3 regions of the Kitasatospora sp. NE20-6 genome follow, and region 2 is predicted to be linked to each of the others. Evidence: riboswitches for the same ligand, from Rfam matches in the RefSeq annotation. Region 2 holds a riboswitch; each other region holds the start of a gene.
The links. A riboswitch is a leader RNA that binds a small molecule or an ion and turns the genes downstream of it on or off. The one in region 2 is predicted to bind thiamine pyrophosphate.
Positions count from the first base shown of each region.

Region 1: another riboswitch for thiamine pyrophosphate. It lies ahead of SNE206_RS09080 (purine-cytosine permease family protein); the one in region 2 lies ahead of thiO (glycine oxidase ThiO).
Region 3: another riboswitch for thiamine pyrophosphate. It lies ahead of thiC (phosphomethylpyrimidine synthase ThiC); the one in region 2 lies ahead of thiO (glycine oxidase ThiO).

Region 1 is NZ_BPRL01000007.1:152,499-159,849, forward strand. It holds gene SNE206_RS09065 (DUF5926 family protein) at 1-757, opposite strand, end outside; gene SNE206_RS09070 (ATP-binding protein) at 855-1,448, opposite strand; gene SNE206_RS09075 (glycerophosphodiester phosphodiesterase) at 1,780-2,604, opposite strand; gene SNE206_RS09080 (purine-cytosine permease family protein) at 2,729-4,138, opposite strand; TPP riboswitch at 4,131-4,273, opposite strand; gene SNE206_RS09085 (S1C family serine protease) at 4,491-6,236, shown strand; tRNA gene SNE206_RS09090 (tRNA-Ser) at 6,297-6,384, shown strand; gene SNE206_RS09095 (FAD-binding oxidoreductase) at 6,619-7,351, shown strand, end outside.
Region 2 is NZ_BPRL01000048.1:60,299-67,649, forward strand. It holds gene pknB (Stk1 family PASTA domain-containing Ser/Thr kinase) at 1-790, opposite strand, end outside; gene SNE206_RS28265 (thiazole synthase) at 916-1,728, opposite strand; gene thiS (sulfur carrier protein ThiS) at 1,733-1,942, opposite strand; gene thiO (glycine oxidase ThiO) at 1,939-3,090, opposite strand; TPP riboswitch at 3,085-3,197, opposite strand; gene SNE206_RS28280 (NAD(P)/FAD-dependent oxidoreductase) at 3,268-4,470, shown strand; gene SNE206_RS28285 (Rv2175c family DNA-binding protein) at 4,560-4,925, shown strand; gene thiE (thiamine phosphate synthase) at 4,925-5,572, shown strand; gene SNE206_RS28295 (polyprenyl synthetase family protein) at 5,608-6,714, opposite strand; gene metF (methylenetetrahydrofolate reductase [NAD(P)H]) at 6,886-7,351, shown strand, end outside.
Region 3 is NZ_BPRL01000009.1:141,855-149,205, reverse strand. It holds gene SNE206_RS10440 (glycosyltransferase) at 1-613, opposite strand, end outside; gene SNE206_RS10435 (3-oxoacyl-ACP synthase III family protein) at 610-1,620, opposite strand; gene SNE206_RS10430 (VC0807 family protein) at 1,838-2,503, shown strand; gene SNE206_RS10425 (SPFH domain-containing protein) at 2,537-4,015, opposite strand; gene SNE206_RS10420 (hypothetical protein) at 4,175-4,375, opposite strand; TPP riboswitch at 4,473-4,605, shown strand; gene thiC (phosphomethylpyrimidine synthase ThiC) at 4,601-6,418, shown strand; gene SNE206_RS10410 (Uma2 family endonuclease) at 6,565-7,110, shown strand.

The DNA of each region.
Region 1 (7,351 bases), on a different contig from region 2:
ACAGGCCGGCGGCGGAGAGCCGCGCGAGCGCGTCCAGCAGCTTCTCCTCCGGCACCGTCATCACCCAGCGCAGGTGGTTCTTGTCCGGGGTGCCGCACCAGTACGCGGCGTCCACGCCGGCGACCTTCTCGGTCGGGATCGCCGAGGCGTTGGCCCGCTCCAGGGAGGCGGCCACCTCGCCGGAGGCCGCCTCCGCGTCCTCCAGCCAGAACTCGAAGCCGGTGTGCACCGCCGGGTCGAACCCGGCCGCGGTGTCGAGCAGGTCCTGCAGGCGGCGGCCGCCCGGCACGGTGCGGCGGGCCGGCACCGGAGTGCCCGGCTCGGTGGCGAGCGCCAGCTCCAGGGCGTCGCCCAGGTCGCGGCTCAGGTCGCCGGAGCTCGACTGCGTCTGCAGGCCCAGCAGCACCGAGCCGTCCGCGCGCCGCAGCGCCGGCCAGGCCAGCGGCAGGACGGTCGCCAGCGTCACCGAGGGCACCTCGCCGACGGCGCCGTCCGCCACCCCGGCCGCCAGCGTCAGCGGCACGGTCGCGGCGGGCACCAGCTCGCGCAGCGCGACCCAGTCGGCCTCGCCCGGCAGGCCCTCGAACGGACGGTGCACCAGTTCCTGCACGGCGTGCGCGGCCTCCCGGCCGTGACACGCCTTGTAGCGGCGGCCCGAGCCGCAGGGGCACTTCTCCCGCGCGCCGACGACCGGGATCTCGCCCGTGGCGGTGGAGGTGCTGGGCTGGGACGAGGACTTCGCGGCCTTCTTGGCCATGGTGGGGCTCCCGGGTACGGCGACAGTGCACCGGAAGCCTACTGAGATTCCGGGCCGCCGCCGTGCGCCCGCGCGCCCGGGGCCCGCCGGGCGCGCGCTACGCCACCGGCTCGCCGCTCTTGCCGTCGCGCAGGGACAGGGCCGCCCACACGGTGACCTCCCCGGGCGCGTCGCGGACGCCCCACGCGCTGGAGAGGCGTCCCACGATGCTCAGACCGCGCCCGCCGCGCGCGGTCAGCGACGGGCTGGCGGGCAGCGGCCGGGTCGGTGCGCCGCCGTCGGTCACCTCCACCGTCAGCCCGTCCGCGTGGGTCCACCAGCGCACCAGGATGCCGCCGGGCCCAGGCTCGGAGACGTCCTCCGGATCCGCCCGACCGGCGTTCCTGGCACGGGTGGTGACGGCCGATGTCAGGACGTCCGCCAGCTCCTCCGCGGTGCGTTCCTCGACGGTCCGTTCGTCGAGTTCCGCGAGCTTTCCGAGCGGCTGCGCGTACCGACAGGAATTGCTCAGCAGTTCGGAGAGGATCAACACCGCGTCGTCGATGACCGTCTCCGGTATCGCACGGTCACCGAGCTCCCGCCGCATCCGTCGCCGCGCGGCGCCGACACCGGCCGGACCGTGCGGCACCGCCAAGGTCGACGAAGTCGGCCCTGCCTTCTCGGGCACAGCACGCGCCACCATCAACGCCACCCCCGGGACCTCCTTCAGCGTCTGACGAGGGATGGATGCCCCTCCGGAATGCGTCGGAAACGAGCCCCGGGCGATCGCGCGCGGACATTTCGAGGCGCCGCGACGGACGGTATTCAACCGGCGAAAAACTGCTTACGGTCCGTTGTGAAAGTCACAGGAATTGAGCGTCCGTTGAGCCCCGTTCAGGGGATTGACCGCCCCGCGCACGCTGTTGTGCGCATCCTGTACACCCGGCTCCGCCCCGCGCCCGGCCGGTGCCGGACGGGGTGCCGGACGGAGTGCCGCCGACCGCTCCCGGGCACCCCACCGGACACCCCGTCGGACGGTCCGCTCAGCGCCCGAGCCGGGCCAGCACCTCGCGCGGCCGGTTGGTGATCAGCGCCTCCACACCCAGCTCCAGGCAGAGGTCGACGTCGGCCGGCTCGTCGACCGTCCACACGTGCACCCGGTGCCCCGCCCGGCGGAGCGCCGGGACCAGCCCGGGACTGCGCCGCACCAGTTCGATCCCGGGACCGGCGATGCCGGCGCCGCCGGGCAGCGACCGCGTGCGGCCGAGCACCGGCCACCGGCGCTCCAGCAGGTACACCGTCGGCACCGCCGGCACCGCGCGGCGCACCCGGTGCAGGGCCAGCTCCGAGAAGCTCATGATCCGCACCAGCGACTCCTCGGCCGTCCGCGGCAGCAGGCCGTAGTGGTCGAGGAGCCGGACGAGCTCGGCCTCCGTGCGGCCCGCGCGGCGGGTCGGGTGCTTGGTCTCGATCGCCAGCCGCACCGGCCGCCCGGCCCCCGCGACCAGTTCCAGCAGCTGCGCCAGTGTCAGCACCGGGCTCGGCTCCGGTGCGTCCGGCGACTTCCAGGAGCCGAAGTCCAGCGCGGCGAGCTGGTCGAGCGTCATCGTGGAGACCACGCCCCGGCCGTCCGAGGTGCGCTGCACCGTCCGGTCGTGGACGCACACCAGCTGCCCGTCGGCCGTCAGCCGGACGTCGCACTCCAGGGCGTCCGCACCCTCGTCGATCGCCCGGCGGTACGCCGCCAGGGTGTGCTCCGGCAGGGCCGCCGAGGAGCCGCGGTGCGCGACGACCTCGACGGCGCCGCGGTCGGGGGCGGGGCCGCCCGGCGCCGCGGGAACGGTCCGGCGGAGTCTCTGGGTGTCCACGGCAACACCCTACGAGGGCAGGGATGCCCGGACGCACCCGCCACGGGGAACCTGCGGTGAACAGCTCCGGCGCCGCCTCACCTCGGGCCGCTGCCTGCCGGGGCCCGGTCGGCCGGGACGGCCGTCAGCGGGCGTCCGCCCCGGTGCCGGAGGTCCGGCCGGTCAGCGCCGTCAGGGCCCAGGTCGCGAGCGCCGCCACGAGGAAGCCGAACAGCGAGGCGGACGTCCAGGACTGCGGCGTGAAGCCGACCGCGTCCCGCAGCCGCATCCAGAAGTCCGTCCACCAGTCCGCGATGCCCGTCGGCGCCAGGAACTGGTACGCGGCGAAGCCGAGCACCCACGGCAGCAGCATCAGCGGCCGGGCCGGGGCGTCCTGCGCGGTGTTCCAGCCCTGCCGGCCGGCGCCGAAGAAGTAGTCCACGGCGAGCACCGCCAGCAGCGGCACGAAGACCGCGCCGATCAGGTAGAGGAAGTTCGCGTAGGTCTCGTAGAACTCGCCCTCCTGGATGCGCAGCGCCAGCAGGGTCACCAGCGCGCCGATCCCGCCGGTGAGTAGGCGGCGGTCGACCCGCGGCAGGAGGTTGTGGACGGACATGGCCGTCGAGTACACGTTGGCGAACGACTGGTCGGTCTCGCGCACCACCAGCACCAGCAGGAACACCCAGCCGGCGGCCACCCCGGTGAAGGAGGAGAACACCTTCGACGGGTCGCCGCCCGACTGCAGCAGCGCGATCAGGCCGAGGGCGTAGCACCAGGCCTGGGCCAGCGAGTACCCGGTGAAGCTGCCCCAGAAGGCCGACGCCGCGGTGCGGGCGTGCCGGGTGTAGTCGGCGGCCAGCGGCACGAAGGAGACCGACACCGCGATGACCGCGTCGGTCGCCGTCAGGAAACCGTGCCAGTTGCCCGCGCCCGGATCCGGGAAGCCCTGCCGGCCGAGCTGGACGGTGAAGTACACCATCGCCACGCCGACCGCGACCGCCACGTACTTGCGCAGCACCGCGATCGCGCCGAGCGGCCAGATCGTCAGCACCGTCGTGACCACGCCGGCGAGCAGCACGAACAGCCAGCGCCACCCCTGCGTGCCCGCCACCGTCTGCGCGCCGCCGGCGATCACGATCAGCTCGAACACGCCCCAGCCGATGCACTGCAGGATGTTGAGCACCGTCGGCAGGAAGGAGAGCCGGGTGCCGAACAGGCCGCGCAGCATCGCCATCGCCGGCGCACCCGTCCGGGCGCCGATCAGCGCCGCCACGCCCAGCATCGAGGTGCCGATGACCGTGCCCGCGACGATCGCCGTCACGGCCGCGGCGAAGGACAGCTCACGGCCGCCCACCACCAGCACCGTGACCGCGCTCTGGAAGCCGATCAGGCTCACGCCGAGGTTGGCCCAGAGGGCGAACTGCGCCCGGAAGTCCAGCGTCCGCGGGGGCGCGGTGTCCAGCACCAGCGGCGCCTCGACACGCGCGCCGTTCGGGGCGACGGGCTCCGGCCCGGTTCCCGGATCGGAAAAGGAGGCAGGCGAAACAGCCGTCATGGCCGATACTCCCTACGCCGGCATTACCCGGACAGGTTCAGGCGGTCTGCGCCACCTCGGTCCGGCCGGTCACTGCCCGGCCGGTCGATCGGCGCACTCTCAGCCTGGAAGGTCCAAGCTCCCGCGTGTTCAGATAGGACGACAGGCTATCCGGCGCAGTCCCGGAGGCCAAGGCCCGGAGGTCCGTCGTCCGGATCGCGGGACCGGAGCAGGGGCTCCGGACCAGGTCGGAGGGCGGATCGTCGGGGACACCTAAGGATTCTTAGGCGTTCTTCAGGGGGCTCCTTACGGCAACCGAATCCGTGATGCGAAAAACTATGGTTCTAGGTCCTGTCAGCTATGGAGGTCGTCCGTGAGCACCGAGCACGCGAGTGGGTCCACCGGGCCGCAGGAGGGCCAGCCCTCCGGTGCGCCCCAGGCGGTGGGTCCGGCTCACGACACCGCGTCGGCCGCCGCGCCGCCGGTCGTCGAGTCCGCGCCCACGCTCGCCTTCGCCAAGCTGAGCGATGCCCCGGCCGCGCCGCCCGCGCCCGCCGCGCCGTCCCCCTACATCGATGCCCCGCCGCCGGCCGCGCCGCCGGCCGCGCCCGCCTACCTGGACGCCCCGCCGCCCGCCGCACCCCCGGCCGCGCCCGCCTACATCGACGCGCCGCCGCCCGTCGTGCCCCAGCCGCAGGCGGCCAACCCGTACGCCGTCCCGGTCGCGGCCGACCCGTACGCCGCCCCTGTGGCGGCTCCGGCCCCGGCCCCGGTGGCACCGGTCACCGCGTCGACCGACCCGTACGGCACGCCGGACACCCCCGGCACCCCGCCGCCCGCCGCACCCTCCGCCCCGACCGAGGCGCACCACCCGTTCGGCGCGGGCCACCCCGTCGGCGGCTGGGGTCACCCGACCGGCGGCCCCGGGGTTCCCGGCGGACCGGCCGAGCCCGGCGGCCCCGGTTACCCGTACGCCTCCGCGGGCGGTCCCGCCCCGCGCCGCAAGCGCGGCGGGCTCATCGCCCTCGTCGCGGCCGTCGCCCTCGTCGCCGGCGTGGCCGGCGGGGCGATCGGCGTCGCCGTCTCCGACGGTGACAGCGGCGGCAGCAGCGCCGGGCACTCCAGCACCACGGTCAGCGTCAGCGACAGCCGCAAGGTGACCGACCGCGCCCCCGACTCCGTGGCGGGCATCGCCGCGAAGGCGCTGCCCAGCACCGTCACCATCAAGGCGACCGGCTCCCAGGAGTCCGGCACCGGCACCGGCTTCATCTTCGACACCGAGGGCCACATCCTCACCAACAACCACGTGGTCGCCCCCGCCGCCAACGGCGGCAAGCTCACGGTCAAGTTCTCCGACGGATCCTCGTACGACGCGTCCGTCGTCGGCCGGGCCCAGGGCTACGACGTCGCCGTCGTCAAGCTCGACAACCCGCCCAAGGACAAGCTCAACCCGCTGCCCCTCGGCGACTCCGACAAGGCCGCCGTCGGCGACGCCACCATCGCCATCGGCGCCCCGTACGGCCTCGAAGGCACCGTCACCACCGGCATCATCAGCGCCAAGGACCGCCCCGTCGCCTCCGGTGACGAGACCGGTGCCCAGGCCTCCTACATGAACGCCCTGCAGACCGACGCCTCGATCAACCCCGGCAACTCCGGCGGCCCCCTGCTCAACGCCTCCGGCGCGGTCATCGGCATCAACTCGGCGATCCAGTCCAACACCAGCGGCTCCGGCCGGGCCGGCTCGATCGGCCTCGGCTTCGCCATCCCGATCAACCAGGCCAAGTGGGTCGCCGAGACCCTCATCAAGGACGGCACGCCCGTCTACGCCATCCTCGGCGTCCTCCGCAACGACGACTACAAGGGTGACGGCGCCCAGATCCAGACCGCCGCCGTCCAGGGCCAGGCGGCCGTCACGCCCGGCGGTCCCGCCGACCAGGCCGGCCTCAAGCCGGGCGACGTCATCACCAAGCTCGGCGGCATCCCGATCGACAGCGGCCCGACCCTCGTCTCCGAGATCTGGACGCACAAGCCCGGCGAGAAGGTCGAGGTCGAGTACACCCGTGACGGCAAGGCCGCCAAGACCACCGTCACCCTCGGCGAGCGCAAGGGCGACAGCTGACGCCCACCCGGAAACGGTGTGCACCGAGGAGGCCCCGAACCGTTAGGCTGACCCCCGCCAGGAGGGTTGCCCGAGCGGCCTAAGGGAACAGTCTTGAAAACTGTCGTGAGGTGACCCCTCACCGTGGGTTCAAATCCCACACCCTCCGCAGGTGAGGCGAAAGCCCGGCTCAGGGCGGGTACCGACGCAAGTCGGTACCCGCCCTTCGCGCTGTGTGCGCCCGGCGGCCGTCCAGTGACCGCCCGGGGCCCGTTCGGGGGCGGACGCGGTCGGGGGCGGGGTCCGGCGGCGGCGTGATCGGTGATTGTGCACCGTCCTTGCCGCGGGCGTCCGGCAGGGGCAGAGTGCAGGGCGGACGGGTGTGCGAGAGCTGGAGGCTGCCGTGGGTGATCTGGTCGACCGGTTGTTGGCGGGGCTCCCGGAGGCGGCGGTGGCCGTGGACGTGGATGTCGTGGCGGCGTACGCGCACGACATGGCGGGGTTCTGCGAGGCCGGGGTGGCGGCGGTGGTGGTCTTCCCGGAGACGGTGGAGCACGTGCAGCACGTCATGCGGACGGCGACCGAGCTGCGGGTGCCGGTGGTGCCGCAGGGGGCGCGGACCGGTCTGTCGGGCGGGGCGAACGCCGTCGACGGCTGCATCGTGCTGTCGATGGTGAAGATGAACCGCATCCTGGAGATCGACGCGGTGAACCGGATCGCGGTCGTGCAGCCGGGTGTGGTGAACGCCGAGCTGTCGCGGGCCGCGGCCGGGTACGGCCTGGCGTACCCGCCGGATCCGTCGAGCTGGGAGTCCTGCACGATCGGCGGCAACATCGGGACGGGCGCCGGCGGCCTGTGCTGCGTGAAGTACGGCGTGACCAGCGAGTACGTGCTGGGCCTGGAGGTCGTGCTGGCGGACGGGCGACTGCTGACGACCGGTCGGCGTACGGCGAAGGGCGTCGCCGGGTACGACCTGACGCGGCTGCTGGTCGGGTCGGAGGGCACGCTCGCGGTCGTGGTGGAGGCGGTGGTGGCGCTGCGTCCCGCGCCGGCCCCGCAGTTGGCGCTCGCGGCGGAGTTCCCCAGTACGGCGGCGGCGAGCGCGGCGGTCTGTTCGGTGATGGCGTCGGGCCACG
Region 2 (7,351 bases):
CGGTGGCGGCGGCCACTATGGCGTCCAGCTCCCGGCCGAGGCCGGGCGCGGCGAGCGAGGGGGCGGGCACGTCCTCGTTGAGGTGCCGGTAGATCACCTGCACGGCGTTCTCACCGGTGTGCGGCTTGGCGCCGGTCAGCATCTCGTACAGCAGGATGCCGGCCGCGTAGACGTCGACCCGCTGGTCGGTCGTGCCGTCCTGGCGGATCTGCTCGGGCGCGAGGTAGGAGACCGTGCCGAGCACCGTGCCGGTGGACGTGGTGCTGGTGACCGCCTCGCCCGCGCCGTCGGTGCCGGTGAGCAGCCGGACCAGCCCGAAGTCGGCGACCTTCACCATGCCGTTGTCGGTGATCAGCACGTTCTCGGGCTTCACGTCCCGGTGCACCAGGCCGGCGCGGTGGGCGGCGCCCAGTGCGGCGAGCACCGGCTCCAGGATGTCGAGCGCGGCCCTGGGGGACAGTGCCCCGCGGTCGCGCAGCAGGTCGCGCAGCGTGCGGCCGGGGACGTACTCCATCGCCAGGAAGACCGCGCGGCCGTCAGCACCCTGGTCGAAGACGTTGACGACGTTGGGGTGCGACAGCCGGGCCACGGCCTTGGCCTCGCGGATGAACCGGCCGGTGAACTCGGCGTCCGCCGCGAGCGAGGGGTGCATCACCTTCAGCGCGACGACCCGGTCGAGCCGGGTGTCGGTGCCCCGGTAGACGGTGGCCATCCCCCCGACGGCGATCCGGCGGTCCACCCGGTACCGGCCGTCGAGCAGGGCGCCGATCAGGGGGTCGTCGAGCGTCATGTCCACCCGAGGAGTCTAGGGGCGGGGGACGGCCCCCCGCCCCGCGCGCCGCGGCGCCGGCGCCGGTTGTGCCGATGTTGAGACATCCCGTCCGCGAACGGCCGGTGCGGGGCCCGGGCCCGTCCTCAGAACGCCGGGTGCTCCCGGGTGTCCCGCGCGCCGGGTTCCAGGTCGGCGCGGCCGGCCATCTGCGAGGACGCCTCCGCGTGGAAGCGCCGCGGGATGCGCCCGGCGCGGTACGCGAGCCGGCCCGCCTCGGCGGCGCGCCGCATCGCGTCGGCCATCAGCACCGGATCCTGGGCGCGGGTCACCGCGGAGGCCAGCATCACCGCGGAGCAGCCGAGCTCCATGGCGAGGGCCACGTCGGAGGCGGTGCCGGCCCCGGCGTCCAGGATCACCGGCACGCCCGCGCCCTCCACGATCAGCTGGAAGTTGTGCGGGTTGCGGATGCCCAGCCCGGAGCCGATCGGCGAGCCCAGCGGCATGATCGCCGCGCAGCCCACGTCCTCCAGCTTCCGCGCCAGCACCGGGTCGTCGTTGGTGTACGGCAGCACGGTGAAGCCGTCGTCGACGAGCGTCTCGGCGGCGTCCAGCAGCTCGATCGGGTCGGGCAGCAGGGTGCGCTCGTCGGCGATCACCTCCAGCTTCACCCAGTCGGTGCCGAGCGCCTCCCTGGCCAGCCGGGCCGTCAGGACGGCCTCCCCGGCGGTGAAGCAGCCGGCCGTGTTGGGCAGCACCCGGATCGCGTTGCGGGTCAGCACCTCCAGCACCGAGCCCTGGGTGGCGGCGTTGACCCGCCGCATCGCGACGGTGGTGAGCTCGGTGCCGGAGACGCGCAGCGCCTGCTCCAGCACCTCCAGGCTGGGCGCACCGCCGGTGCCCATGATCAGGCGCGAGGTGAAGGCGGTGCCCGCGATGGTGAGAACGTCGTCGGCCATGCGGTCAGCCTCCCTGGACGGCGGTGAGGATCTCGACCCGGTCACCCGTGCCGAGCACGGTGACGTCCCACGAACTGCGCGGCACCACCGCCTCGTTGACGGCGGCCGCGACCCCGGTGGGTGCGGCGCAGGCCTGCGCCACCACCTCGGCCAGCGTGGTGGCGGCGGGCAGCTCGCGCGCCTCGCCGTTCACGGTCAGTGCGATGTCGGTCATACGGCGGCCTTCGGACGGAAGCGGTCGGGGGAGAAGGGGGCGGCGAGGTCCGGCACGCGGCCGGTCGCCAGGTACGTGCCGACCAGGTCGGCGGTGACGGGCGTGAGCAGCACCCCGTTGCGGTAGTGGCCGGTCGCGGCGACCAGGCCGGGCAGCGCGGTGGGGCCGAGCAGCGGCGCGTTGTCGGGCGAGCCCGGACGCAGCCCGGCGCCCGTCTCGACCAGCGGCAGCTCGGTCAGCCCGGGCACGAGCGCGTGCGCGTCGCGCAGCAGCTCGTAGACGCCGCCCGCGGTGACGGTGGTGTCGTGGCCCTGCTCCTCGGTCGTCGCACCGATGACCAGCTCGCCGTCGGCGCGCGGCACCAGGTAGACGTGCTGCCCGCGCACCACCGCGCGGACGTTGCGGGCCAGGAACGGCCGGTACGCGGGCGGCACGTGCAGCCGCAGCACCTGCCCCTTCACCGGCCGCACCGGCGGCAGCACGCCAGGCGGCAGCCCGGGCAGCAGGTGGCTGCGGGAACCGGCCGCGAGCACGACCCGGCCGGCCGGGCACACGGTGCCCGCGTCGGTGCGCGCCCCCGCCGCCCGGTCGCCCTCCAGCAGGAGCTCGGCGGCGAGGGCCCGTTCGAAGGCGACACCGGCCCGGGTGCAGGCCTCGACGAGGGCGCGGGCGAGCCGGCGGCCGTCCACCTGGTGGTCGCCGGTGACGTGCAGGCCGCCGCGGACGCCCGGGGCGAGCATCGGCTCCAGGCGCCGGCACTCGCGGCCGGTCAGCCAGTGCGAGGTCAGTCCGAGCCGGGCCTGGAAGGCGTGCAGCTCGCGCAGTTCCTCGCGGTCGTCGGAGTCCAGCGCGACGGCGAGGGTGCCGGTCTCCCGGTAGCCGGTGTCCAGGCCGGTCACCTCCGTGAGCTCGGCGGCGAACGCCGCGTACCGCTCGTTGGAGGCCATGCCCAGGCGCAGCAGCGGCTCCTCGCCGTACTGCAGTTCGGTGACCGGGGCGAGCATGCCGGCGGCGACCTGCGCCGCGCCGCCGCCCGGGGCCGGGTCGACGACGGTCACCGACAGGCCGTGCTGGGCCGCCCGCCAGGCGACCCCCAGGCCGATGATGCCGCCGCCGATCACCAGCACGTCGGAGTGAGGCCGTGCCACGTCGCTTCTGCTCCCTTCGCCGGCATGACCCGGATCAGGTTCGGACGGTCGCAGGCCGCACCAGCCCGCCTCTCAGCCCGGTGCACCGGGCTCCCGTGTGAGGTGTGCACCCACCATAACGCCGCGTGTCGCGCTCCCCTAAAGGACGTGCACAGGACGGACACCCCGGCCGATAGGGTGACCGGCGTGGTGGAGCTGAGCGGTACGGACAGGGTCGTCGTCGTCGGCGCCGGCATGGCCGGTGCACAGTGCGCGGCCGCCCTGCGCCAGGGCGGCCTGACGGCGCGGATCACCCTGGTCGGCGACGAGCCGCACCGCCCCTACGACCGGCCGCCGCTCTCCAAGGACGTGCTGCTCGGCCTGGCCGACTCCACCGCCTTCGACCTCGACTGGGACGCCCTCGGCGTCGAACTGCTGCCGGGCCGCCGGGCCACCGGCCTCGACCCCGGCGTCCTGCACACCGACGGCGGGCCGGTCACCCACGACGCCCTCGTCCTCGCCACCGGCGCCGCGCCCCTGCTGCTGCCCGGCACCGCCGGCGCCCGCGTGCTGCGCACCGTCGACGACGCCCTCGCCCTGCGCGCGGACCTCACCCCCGGCACCCGCCTGGCCCTGGTCGGCGCCGGCTGGATCGGCGCCGAGACCGCCACCGTGGCCCGGCAGCTCGGCTGCGCGGTCACGGTCGTCGAGGCCGGCCCGGCCCCGCTGCCCGGCGCCCTGCCGACGGAGCTCGGCACGCTGATGACGGCCTGGTACGCGGACGCCGGGGTCGACCTGCGCTGCGGCACCGGCGTGGCCGCCGTCGAACCGGGCGGCCTGCTGCTCGCGGACGGCGGGCGCGTCGAGGCCGACCTCGTGGTGACCGGCATCGGCGCCCGCCCGGCCACCGGCTGGCTGGCGGGCTCCGCCGTGGCCCTCGACGCGGCGGGCGCCGTGCTCGTGGACGACCGGCTGCGCACCACCGCCCCCGGCGTGTGGGCCGCCGGCGACTGCGTCGCGTACCCGTCGGCGCGTTCCGGCACCCGGCTGGCCGTGCAGCACTGGGACCACGCCCTGCAGTCGGGCGGGGCGGCGGCGGCCTCGCTGCTGGGCTCGGAGACGCCGTACGACCCGGTGCCCTACTTCTGGTCGGAGCAGTTCGGGCGGATGGTGCAGTACGCGGGCCACCGCGCGGACGGTGACGAACTGCTGTGGCGCGGCTCGCCGGACGACGCCTCCTGGTCGGTGCTGTGGCTGCGCGGCGGCGCCCTGGCGGCGCTGCTCGCCGTCGACCGCCCGCGTGACCTGACCCAGGCGAAGCGGCTGATCGACCGCGGCACGGTGCTCGACCGGGCCCTCGCCGCGGACCCTGCGGTGCAGCTCAGGACGGCCGCCGGCTGACCCCGCGCGCCGGTCACGGTCCGTGACCGTCCGGTGCCTCCGGCGGGGGCCGTGTGCGTCGGGGGCCGTTCAGGTGGCAGTCTGGTGCCGTGAGCGAGATTGATCCCAAGATTGACGCCCTGGTTCCGGCCTGGCTGTACCTGCCCGACATCTCCGAGCGGTGGGGTGTCCAGATCACCGAAGTCCGCAACATGGTGAAGGCGGGCACCCTGCTGGCCGTCCGCCGCGGGCCGAACCGGTCGCTGCAGGTGCCGGCCGCCTTCGTGGAGGACGACGGCCTGGTGAAGCACCTGGTCGGCACCCTGACGGTGCTGCGGGACTCCGGTTTCAGCACCGAGGAGATCCTTGAGTGGATGTTCACCGAGGACCCGTCGCTGCCCGGCAGCCCGATGCAGGCCCTGATCGAGAACCGTGCCACCGAGGTCAAGCGCCGCGCCCAGGCGATGGCGCTCTGATGACCGCCGACCCGCGCGCGCAGCTCGCCGACGCCCGCCTCTACCTGTGCACCGACGCCCGGCGCGAGCAGGGCGACCTGCCCGAGTTCCTGGACGCGGTGCTGGCGGGCGGCGTGGACGTCGTGCAGCTGCGCGACAAGGGTCTGGAGGCCCGGCAGGAGCTGGAGCACCTGGAGGTCTTCGCCGACGCGGCCCGCCGCCACGGCAAGCTCTTCGCGGTCAACGACCGGGCCGACGTGGCGCACGCCGCCGGCCCGGACGTGCTGCACCTCGGACAGGACGACCTGCCGGTGCCCGCCGCCCGCGCCGTCGTCGGCGCCCGCACCGTCATCGGACGCTCCTGCCACGCGGAGTCCGAGGTGGACGCGGCGATCGCCGAGCCCGGTGTCGACTACTTCTGCACCGGCCCGGTCTGGCCGACCCCCACGAAGCCCGGCCGCCACGCCCCCGGCCTCGGCCTGGTCGGGTACGCGGCGAAGGCCGTGACGGACCGCCCGTGGTTCGCGATCGGCGGCATCGACCTCGGCAACCTCGACGAGGTGCTCGCCGCCGGCGCCACCCGGGTCGTGGTGGTCCGGGCGATCACCGCCGCCGACGACCCCGGGGCGGCCGCCGCGGAACTGGCCCGCCGCCTGCGCACCCCCTGAGCCCCGCGCCGGGGCGGCCGTCCGCGGCGCGGGATTCAGTACGCGCGGGCGGTGGCCGCCTCGGCCAGGGCCAGCAGTGCGCCGCGGGCCGGACCGCCGGCGAGCGGCGCCGCGTCGAGGGCGGCCAGCGACTGCCGCAGCAGGTCGCCGATGCGCTGCTCGACGACGTCCGCCGCGCCGCTGCGCACGACGAGGGCCCGCAGGCCGGGCACCTCGTCGGGGGACAGGTCGGGGGCGCCGAGCCGCTCGTCGAGCAGCCGGGCGTCGGCGGCCGGGAGACCGCGCATGGCGTGCGCGACGAGCAGGGTGCGCTTGCCCTCGCGGAGGTCGTCGCCGGCGGGCTTGCCGGTGACCGCCGGGTCGCCGAACACGCCGAGCAGGTCGTCGCGCAGCTGGAAGGCCTCGCCGAGCGGCAGCCCGAACGCGCCGTAGGCCTCGACGAGCTCCGGCCCGGCGCCGGCCAGCAGGGCGCCGACCTGCAGCGGCCGCTCGACGGTGTACTTCGCGGACTTGTAGTGCAGCACGGTCTGCGCCCGCTCCAGGGCCTGCGCGTCGGCGGAGTCGCCGGCGACGGGCTCCAGCACGTCGAGGTACTGGCCGACCATGACCTCGGTGCGCATCAGGTCGAAGGAGGGCTTGGCGGCGCGGACGGCCCCGTGCGGCAGGCCGGAGCCGTGGAAGAGCTCGTCGCACCAGATCAGCAGCAGGTCGCCGAGGAGCACGGCCGCGCTGGCGCCGTACTGCTCGCGGTCGCCGCGCCAGCCGTGCTCGCGGTGCAGGCTCTCGAAGCGGCGGTGCACGGAGGGCAGACCGCGGCGGGTGTCGCTGCGGTCCATCAGGTCGTCGTGCACCAGCGCGCTGGCCTGGAGGAGTTCGAGGGCGGCGGCGGCCCGGGCGATGCCGGGGTCGTCGGCGGCGCCGCCGGCGCCGCGCCAGCCCCAGTAGCAGAAGGCGGGGCGCAGCCGCTTGCCGCCGTCGAGCAGGAAGTCGCGCAGCGCTCCGGAGACCGGCCCGAGCTGCGGGGAGATGGTGGCGAGCAGGGCGCTCCGGCCGTCCATGAACTCCGCGAGGGCGGTGTTGACGCGCTCGCGCACGGCCTCCCGGTCGACGGGGTTGGCGGGGAGGCTGGTGGAGGGGGACACGGTGGGACTCCGGATCACTGGGCTGCCAATCAGACTATCCGGCGGTGTCGGACACTCCGCACCGCCGCCCGCACCGCCGCCCGTGCGGCCGGCCCGTGCGGGCACGGCGGCGCGTCTCATTCAGTGGACCGTGTTTGGTCACCCTCTGCGCAGCACCGATAGCCTGCAAGCATGGCTCTCGGTATCCCCTCCACCAGGACCGACCGCGCGCAGACCGTTCGTGACCTGCTGGCGGCCGGCGACCGTTCGTTCTCGTTCGAGTTCATGCCGCCGCGCACCGAGGCCGCCGAGCGCCGCCTGTGGGACGCGATCCGACGCGTCGAGGCGCTCGACCCCAACTTCGTCTGCATGACCTACGGCGCCGGCGGCTCCTCGCGCGGCCGCACCGTCAACCTCGTCGGCCGCATCGCCACCGAGACCACCCTGACCCCGGTCGCCCACCTCACCGCGGTCGACCACTCCGTCGCCGAGCTGCGCAACATCATCGGCCAGTACGCCGACGAGGGCGTGCGCAACGTGCTCGCCGTGCGCGGCGACCCGCCCGGCGACCCGATGGGCGAGTGGGTCCGCCACCCCGACGGCGTCACCTACGCCGCGGAACTGGTCGAACTCATCAAGGGCATCGGCGACTTCTGCG
Region 3 (7,351 bases), on a different contig from region 2:
CGGTGGTGCGGCGGCGCACCCGGTTGACGAAGGTGCGGTCGGTCGGCGACGGGCGGCGCGGCATGCCGCCGACGGCCTCGTACAGCCCGGCGGTGATCGCCATGTTGTTGCCCGCGTGCATGCGGTACGGGGTGAGGTAGCCGTGCCGGCGGCGGTGGGCGGGCCGGATGCGGCCGAAGAACGCGCCGGTCACCACGAGGCCGCGGAACAGCCGGCGGCCGAGGGGCCCGTGTTCGTCGGCGCGGGCCGTGATGTGCCCGCAGACGAGCCCGCCGGAGGCGAGCAGCCCGGCGCGGGCGGCGGCCGTCCAGCCGGGCTCCGGCAGGCAGTCGGCGTCGGTGCGGGCGAGGAGGGCGGCGCCGTGCGCGATGGCGTGCCGGAAGCCGGTGTCGACGGCGCAGCCGACGCCCTTCTCCGGCTCGACCAGCACCTCGACGGGGAACGGCGCCCCGGCGGCGAACTCCCGGGCGATCCCGGCGGTGCGGTCGTCGGAGCCGTTGTCGACGACCAGCAGGGTGAAGTCGGTGTCCTGCTGCGCGGCGAGGGCCTGCAGGGTGCCGCCGATCCTGGCCTCCTCGCGGTAGGCGGGCACGATCACCCACAGGGCGGTCACGGCACCTCCCACACCATGGTCATGAGGCTGACGCCGCCGCCGAGCCCGACCATCAGCACCCGGTCGCCGGAGGTGAGTTCGCCGTGCACGCGGTCGAGCTGCACGCCGAGGGTGGCGCTGGCGACGTTGCCGAGCTCCGGCACCGTCAGCACGAGCTTCTCCGCCGGCACGCCGGTGAGTTCGACGAACCGCTCCAGGTAGGGCAGCGTCACCTGGTGCACCAGCACCCGGGCGTACGCGTCCCAGCCGAAGCCGGTACGGGCGGCGACGCGGGTCAGGATGTCGCCGCCGATCTTCTCGAAGACGCCGCGCAACTCCTTGCCGCCGCCCCGGAAGTAGCTGTACTCGTCGCCGCGCGGGTGCCGGGATCCGCCGCCCGGTATGCCGCCGACCGCCCAGTGCTCGGACGCGGTCTCGGTCTCCACGTCGAGGATGCCGCCGCGCTCGACGGGCTCGACGACCACCGCCGCGCCGGCATCGCCGAAGGTGTACCCCGCGAAGCCGTCCCGGAAGTCGGCGAGGCCGGACGGATCCCGGCGCATCGCCCGGCTCGGCGTCTCCCCGGTGACGACGAGCGCCCGGCGGGCCCGGCCGGCGAGGATCATCGCGCGCGCCACGTCGATGCCGTTGAGGAAGCTGTTGCAGGCGTTGGAGACGTCGAACGCATGCGCGCGGGAGCCGAGTCCGGCCTGTACGAGGTGCGCGGTGGCGGGCTCGCAGACGTCCCGGGTCGCCGAGGCGTACACCAGCAGGTCGATGTCGAGCGGGTCGTGGCCCGCGGCGTCGAGTGCCCGGCGGGCGGCCGCGAGGGCCAGCGTCGACGCGTACTCGTCCTCCGCGGCGAAACGGCGGGTCGCGATGCCGGTCGCCTTCTCGAACATCCGCTCCGGCAGGCGGAGTCCGCTGCCGGCGACCACCTCGTCCTGCAACTCCTGCGACGTCAGCACGCGGGCGGGGAGCCCGGCGCCGACCGCGGTGATACCCACTCTCGGGGATGGGAGGTTCATGCCCGCCATGCTGCCGGTGCGGGGCCGTCCCGGGCTTGAGTACCCGTACTCAGCCGTGCAGGCCGCCCGGCCGGTGACCGGGTGCAGGCCGCGGCCGTGACATCCGTCATGCGGTTTCCGGTGCTGCCGGCACTGACGGCGCACCCGCCCGGCGCGGGATTCTTCCATCACCGGGGCAGCCCCGGCAGCGGGCACCACCGGACGGGGAGCGGACACCATGGCGGTCATCACCACGAGCGCGACGGCGGAGCAGGGCGAGTCGAGGGCCGCGGCGCTGAAGCCGCTCGTGATCGACGTCGCCGTGCCGATCGCCGTCTACTACGCGGCCCACGGCCTCGCCGGCCTCGGCCTGGCCGCCTCGCTCACCCTGGGCAGCGCGGTGCCGGCCGTCCGGACCGCCGCCGGGCTGCTGACGGACCGCCGCGTCAACACCCTCGCCCTGGTCATGCTGGTGGTCAACGTCGCCGGTGTCGCCCTCTCCGCGGTCGCCGGCGACCCGCGGCTGATGATCGCCAAGGACGGCGCGCTCAGCAGCGTCATCGGCGGCTCGATGATCGTCTCGGTGCTCGCCGGGAAGCCCCTGATGACCGCCGGCCTGCGCCCGTTCGTCGTGAAGGGCCGCGCCGCCCGCGAGGCCGCCTGGCAGCGGCTCGCCGCCGGCTCGGCGGAGTTCCGCCGTCACGAGCGGAACTTCACCCTCACCTGGGGCACCGTGCTGGTCGCCGAGTGCGCGGCCAAGGTCGTCGGCGCCTACACGCTGCCGGTGGAGACGATGGTCTGGCTCGGCACCGTCCTCCTGGTCGCGGCGATCACCCTCGGCGTCCTCGTCGGCAACGTCTTCGCGGGCCGCATGGCCGGGCTGGTCGTCGCCGAGGAGGCGTGACCGCACCCGGCCCCGGCGTCCGGCGTTCCGGGCTCAGCCCGCGGCGCCGTCCTGCACCGGGATCGCCTGCCCCGCCGTACGCCGCGCGGACGGCCCGGCCGCCACCCCGTCCGGCCCCTGCTGCGGACCCATCGCGGAGAGCAGCTGCCGGGCCAGACCGAGACCGGTGCCGCCCATGGTCAGCGCCTTCGCGAACATGTCGCCCATGCCCTCGGCGCCGTTCAGCAGCACCATGTGCTCGACGTTGCCGAACGCCTCCGCGCCGGCCCGCACGATCTCCGGCCAGTTCTCGGCCAGCTGCTGCGCGACCACCGCCTCCTGGTTCTCCGCGAGGGCCGCCGCCCGGGCCTTGATCGCCTCCGCCTCGGCGAGGCCCAGGGCCCGCGCCGCCTCGGCGGCCGCCAGACCCTTCGCCTCCGCCGCCGCGGCCTCGGCCGAGCCGGTCGCCTTGGTGGCCTCCGCCGACGCGAGGCCGCGGGCCCGGGTCGCCTCCGCGTCCGCGACGGCCGCGACCTTCACCCGGTTCGCCTCGGCCGTCGCGTTCAGCTCGGTCTCCCGGGCCAGCGCCTCCGCCGCGGAGATCCGGGCGTCGCGGTCGGCCTGCGCCTTCGTCCGCGTCTCGTACGCGCGGGCGTCGGCAGGCTTGCGGACGTCCGCCTGGAGCTGCTGCTCCTTGCGGTGCGCCTCCAGCTCGGCGACCTTCGTCTCCTGCACGACCACCTCCTGCCGCGCGGCGGCCTGCGCCAGCGGACCGGCCTGCAGCGCGCGGGCCGTCGCCGTCTCCAGTTCGGCCTGGTACCCGGCCTGCTGGATGCCGGAGTTGCGGGTGGCCTCGGCCTTGCGGGCGAACGCCTCCTGCTCGGCCTCGGTGGCCCGCCGGTCGGCCTCGGCGGCGGCGATCCGGGCGTCGCGCTGCACGGCGGCCGCGTGCGGTGCGGCGAGGTTCCGGATGTAGCCGGTCGGATCCAGGATCTCCTGGATCTGCAGCGAGTCGATGATCAGGCCGAGCTTCTCCATCTCGCTGCCGGACGCGGCCCGGGTCTCCCCGGTCATCCGCTCGCGGTCGCGGATCATGTCCTCGACCGTCAACCCGCCGACGATGGACCGGAGATGACCGGCGAAGACGTTGTGCACCCGGTGCCCCATCAGCTTCTGCTGGTCGAGGAAGCGGCGCGCGGCGTTGGCGATCGACACCGGGTCGTCGCCCACCTTGAAGATCACCACGCCCTTCACGTGCACCGGGATCCCCTGCGACGTCACGCACTCCACGTCCAGATCGGCCTCGTTGAGGTCGAGCGAGAGCCTGCGGACGACCTGGACGCCCGGCGTCACGAGCGTGCCGCGCCCGGTGACGATCCGGAATCCGAGTCCCTCCGCGACTCCCTCGGACCGGTGCTTCGAACCGGAGATGATCAGTGCCTCGTTCGGCTCGGCGACCCGCCACATGAGCTTGAACAGCACGATCAGGACGATGATCGAGGCCACGACGGCCCCGGCGATGCCGATGAGCATCGGCTGATTCCCCCTTCAGGGCACGCCGGCGTCCCGTGGCTGCGCTCTGGTGTGCAGGAAGGCGCGGAAGCCGGCGGCAGCAGGAGATTCTGCGCCTGCCGTGATCTCCGCGGAAGAGCCGGCGGCCCTCGATCCGCCCACGAACGCGTCAAGATTCCGTCAAAGCGCCGCCACGTACACCGTCCGCGGCGGCTGGTACTCGACCACCAGCACCGGCGTACCGGGCGCGAAACCCTCACCCGGCACCGCCGGGTACGCGAGGAACGCCTCCGTGCCCTGCCGCTCCGCGACGTGCACCAGCACCTCGCCGACCAGTCCCGTCCCGACCCTGCCGGTCACCCGGCCCGTGCTGCCCACCATGCCGCCAGTGTGCTCCCCCGGCCCACTGGCCGGAACCCGTCTGGACCGGTCCGGGGCCGCCCGCTACGGTGTTGACGTCTTGTTGCGGACGCCCGTCCGCAACCAACGGGAGCTCGGAGCACCGGGCTGAGAGGGCGCTGAAAGGTTCGCAGGTGTGCGAACCGACCGCTGCGCCGACCGCAGGAACCTGACCGGGTAATGCCGGCGTAGGGAGTAAGAGGTCTCATGACCACGTTCGAAGCACAGCCGACGTCTGCCTCCGGCCGTACGGCCGACAGCACGTCCACCGGCTACCCGACCCCGGCCTGGCGCAAGGCCTACCTCCAGGGCAGCAGCCCCGACCTGCAGGTGCCGTACCGCGAGGTCGTCCTCACCGACGGCCGCAGCGTGCCGCTGTACGACACCTCCGGCCCGTACACCGACCCCGCCCACACGTCCGACGTGCGGCGCGGCCTGCCGGCCCTGCGCGACCCGTGGATCCGCCGGCGCGGCGACGTCGAGGAGTACGACGGCCGCGAGGCGCGCCCCGAGGACGACGGCATCAGGCACACCGCGCCGCGCGGCGGCAGCCTGCGCAACCTCGACGCGGTCTTCCCCGGCCGTCCGCGCCGTCCGCTGCGCGGCCGTCACGGCGCCGCCGTCACCCAGCTCGCCTACGCGAAGCGGGGGACCGTCACCCCGGAGATGGAGTTCGTGGCCCTGCGGGAGGGCCTGGAAGCGGAGTTCGTGCGCGACGAGGTCGCCCGCGGGCGGGCCGTCATCCCGGTGAACGTCAACCACCCGGAGGTCGAGCCGGCGATCATCGGCACCAACTTCCTGGTGAAGATCAACGCCAACATCGGCAACTCCGCCGTCACCTCCTCCATCGAGGAGGAGGTGGAGAAGATGACGTGGGCCACCCGCTGGGGCGCCGACACCGTCATGGACCTCTCCACCGGCCGCAACATCCACACCACCCGCGAGTGGATCCTGCGGAACTCCCCCGTGCCGATCGGCACCGTGCCGCTCTACCAGGCCCTGGAGAAGGTCGACGGCCGCGCCGAGGACCTCAGTTGGGCCGTCTACCGCGACACGGTCGTCGAGCAGTGCGAGCAGGGCGTCGACTACATGACCGTGCACGCCGGCGTGCTGCTGCGGTACGTGCCGATGACCGCCCGCCGGAAGACCGGCATCGTCTCCCGCGGCGGCTCGATCATGGCCGCCTGGTGCCTCGCCCACCACGAGGAGAACTTCCTCTACACGAACTTCGAGGAGCTCTGCGACATCCTCGCCGCGTACGACGTCACCTTCTCGCTCGGTGACGGCCTGCGGCCCGGCTCCATCGCGGACGCCAACGACGAGGCCCAGTTCGCCGAACTGCAGACCCTCGGCGAGCTCGGCCGGATCGCCCGCGCGCGCGACGTCCAGGTGATGATCGAGGGCCCGGGCCACGTCCCGATGCACAAGATCAGGGAGAACATGGAGCTGCAGAAGGAGATCTGCGACGAGGCCCCCTTCTACACGCTCGGCCCGCTCACCACGGACGTCGCCCCCGGCTACGACCACATCACCTCGGGCATCGGCGCCGCCATGATCGCCTGGTGGGGCACGGCGATGCTCTGCTACGTCACGCCGAAGGAGCACCTGGGCCTGCCCGACCGCGACGACGTGAAGACCGGCGTCATCACGTACAAGATCGCCGCGCACGCCGCCGACCTCGCGAAGGGCCACCCCGGCGCCCAGGCCTGGGACGACGCCCTCTCCGACGCCCGGTTCGAGTTCCGCTGGGAGGACCAGTTCAACCTGGCCCTCGACCCGGAGACCGCCCGCGCCTTCCACGACGAGACGCTCCCCGCCGAGCCTGCGAAGACCGCGCACTTCTGCTCGATGTGCGGACCGAAGTTCTGCTCGATGAAGATCTCCCAGAAGATCCGCGCCGAGCACGGCGACGGCTCCACCGCCGTCGCTTCGGGCTTCGACGAGGACGCCCGGGCCGGCATGCAGGCCAAGTCCGAGGAGTTCGCGGCCCAGGGCAACCGGGTGTACCTGCCGCTCGCGGACTGACGACACGGCTCGCAGAGGCGCCGCACCGGGGGCGGGAAGGTCTTCCCGGTGCGGTGCTCCTGCATGCGCGTCCGCGCTTCACGAGTACTGCTGCGCTCCGGCAGCAAACCGGTAGCGTGATGCGGGTTCGTACTCCTGGAGGACAGATGAACCCCGACCATCTCGCCCTGATCGGGGAATTCCGCAGGTTCGCCCCGTCCAACTTCAAGATCGAATTCTCGGGTGACGTCATCATCGTGCAGGTGTCGCCCCCGGCCATCCACGAGCGGAACCTCTCCGTCGTCCGCCGGCAGTTCGAGGCGCACGCTCCGGCCGGCTACCTCTCCACGGGGAACATGGACCTCGCGTCCCCCCAGGTCGCGAAAGTGCGGAACCCTGACCTGACGTATCTCCCGGAGGACGCCATGGCCAGTACGGCGAACTCGGTTCCGGCCGAGCTGGCCCTCATCGCCGTCGAGATCGTCTCGCCGTCGAATCCGGAGAACGACTGGGTGGGCAAGCTCCGTGACTACCCGGTGATGCAGATCCCGCTCTACCTCCTGGTGGATGCCTCGCAGAAGACCGTCACTCTCTTCCGGGAGCCCGAGGGCGGTCGCTACCGGATGCGGGAGGACGCCGCCTTCGGGGAGACCGTGCACATCCCCGAGCCCTTCGGCTTCACGCTCGACACCGCGGTTCTGCTTCCGTACTGAGGGCTGATGCCGTCCGGCCCGTCGCACCGTTCCGGTCGGCACCTGCCCGGGCGCGGGTACGGACCTGGCGGCTCCGGGCCGAATCTCCGCCCGACGAAAATTTCCCGGAAGGTCCGCGCCGGGCACGGCGACGGTTCCACCGCCGTCGCTCCGGGCTTCGACGAGGACGCCCGGGCCGGCATGCAGGCCAGGTCCGGCTCTCGGACCGGGCCGGAGCGGGCAGTTCATTCCGTCGGCCGGC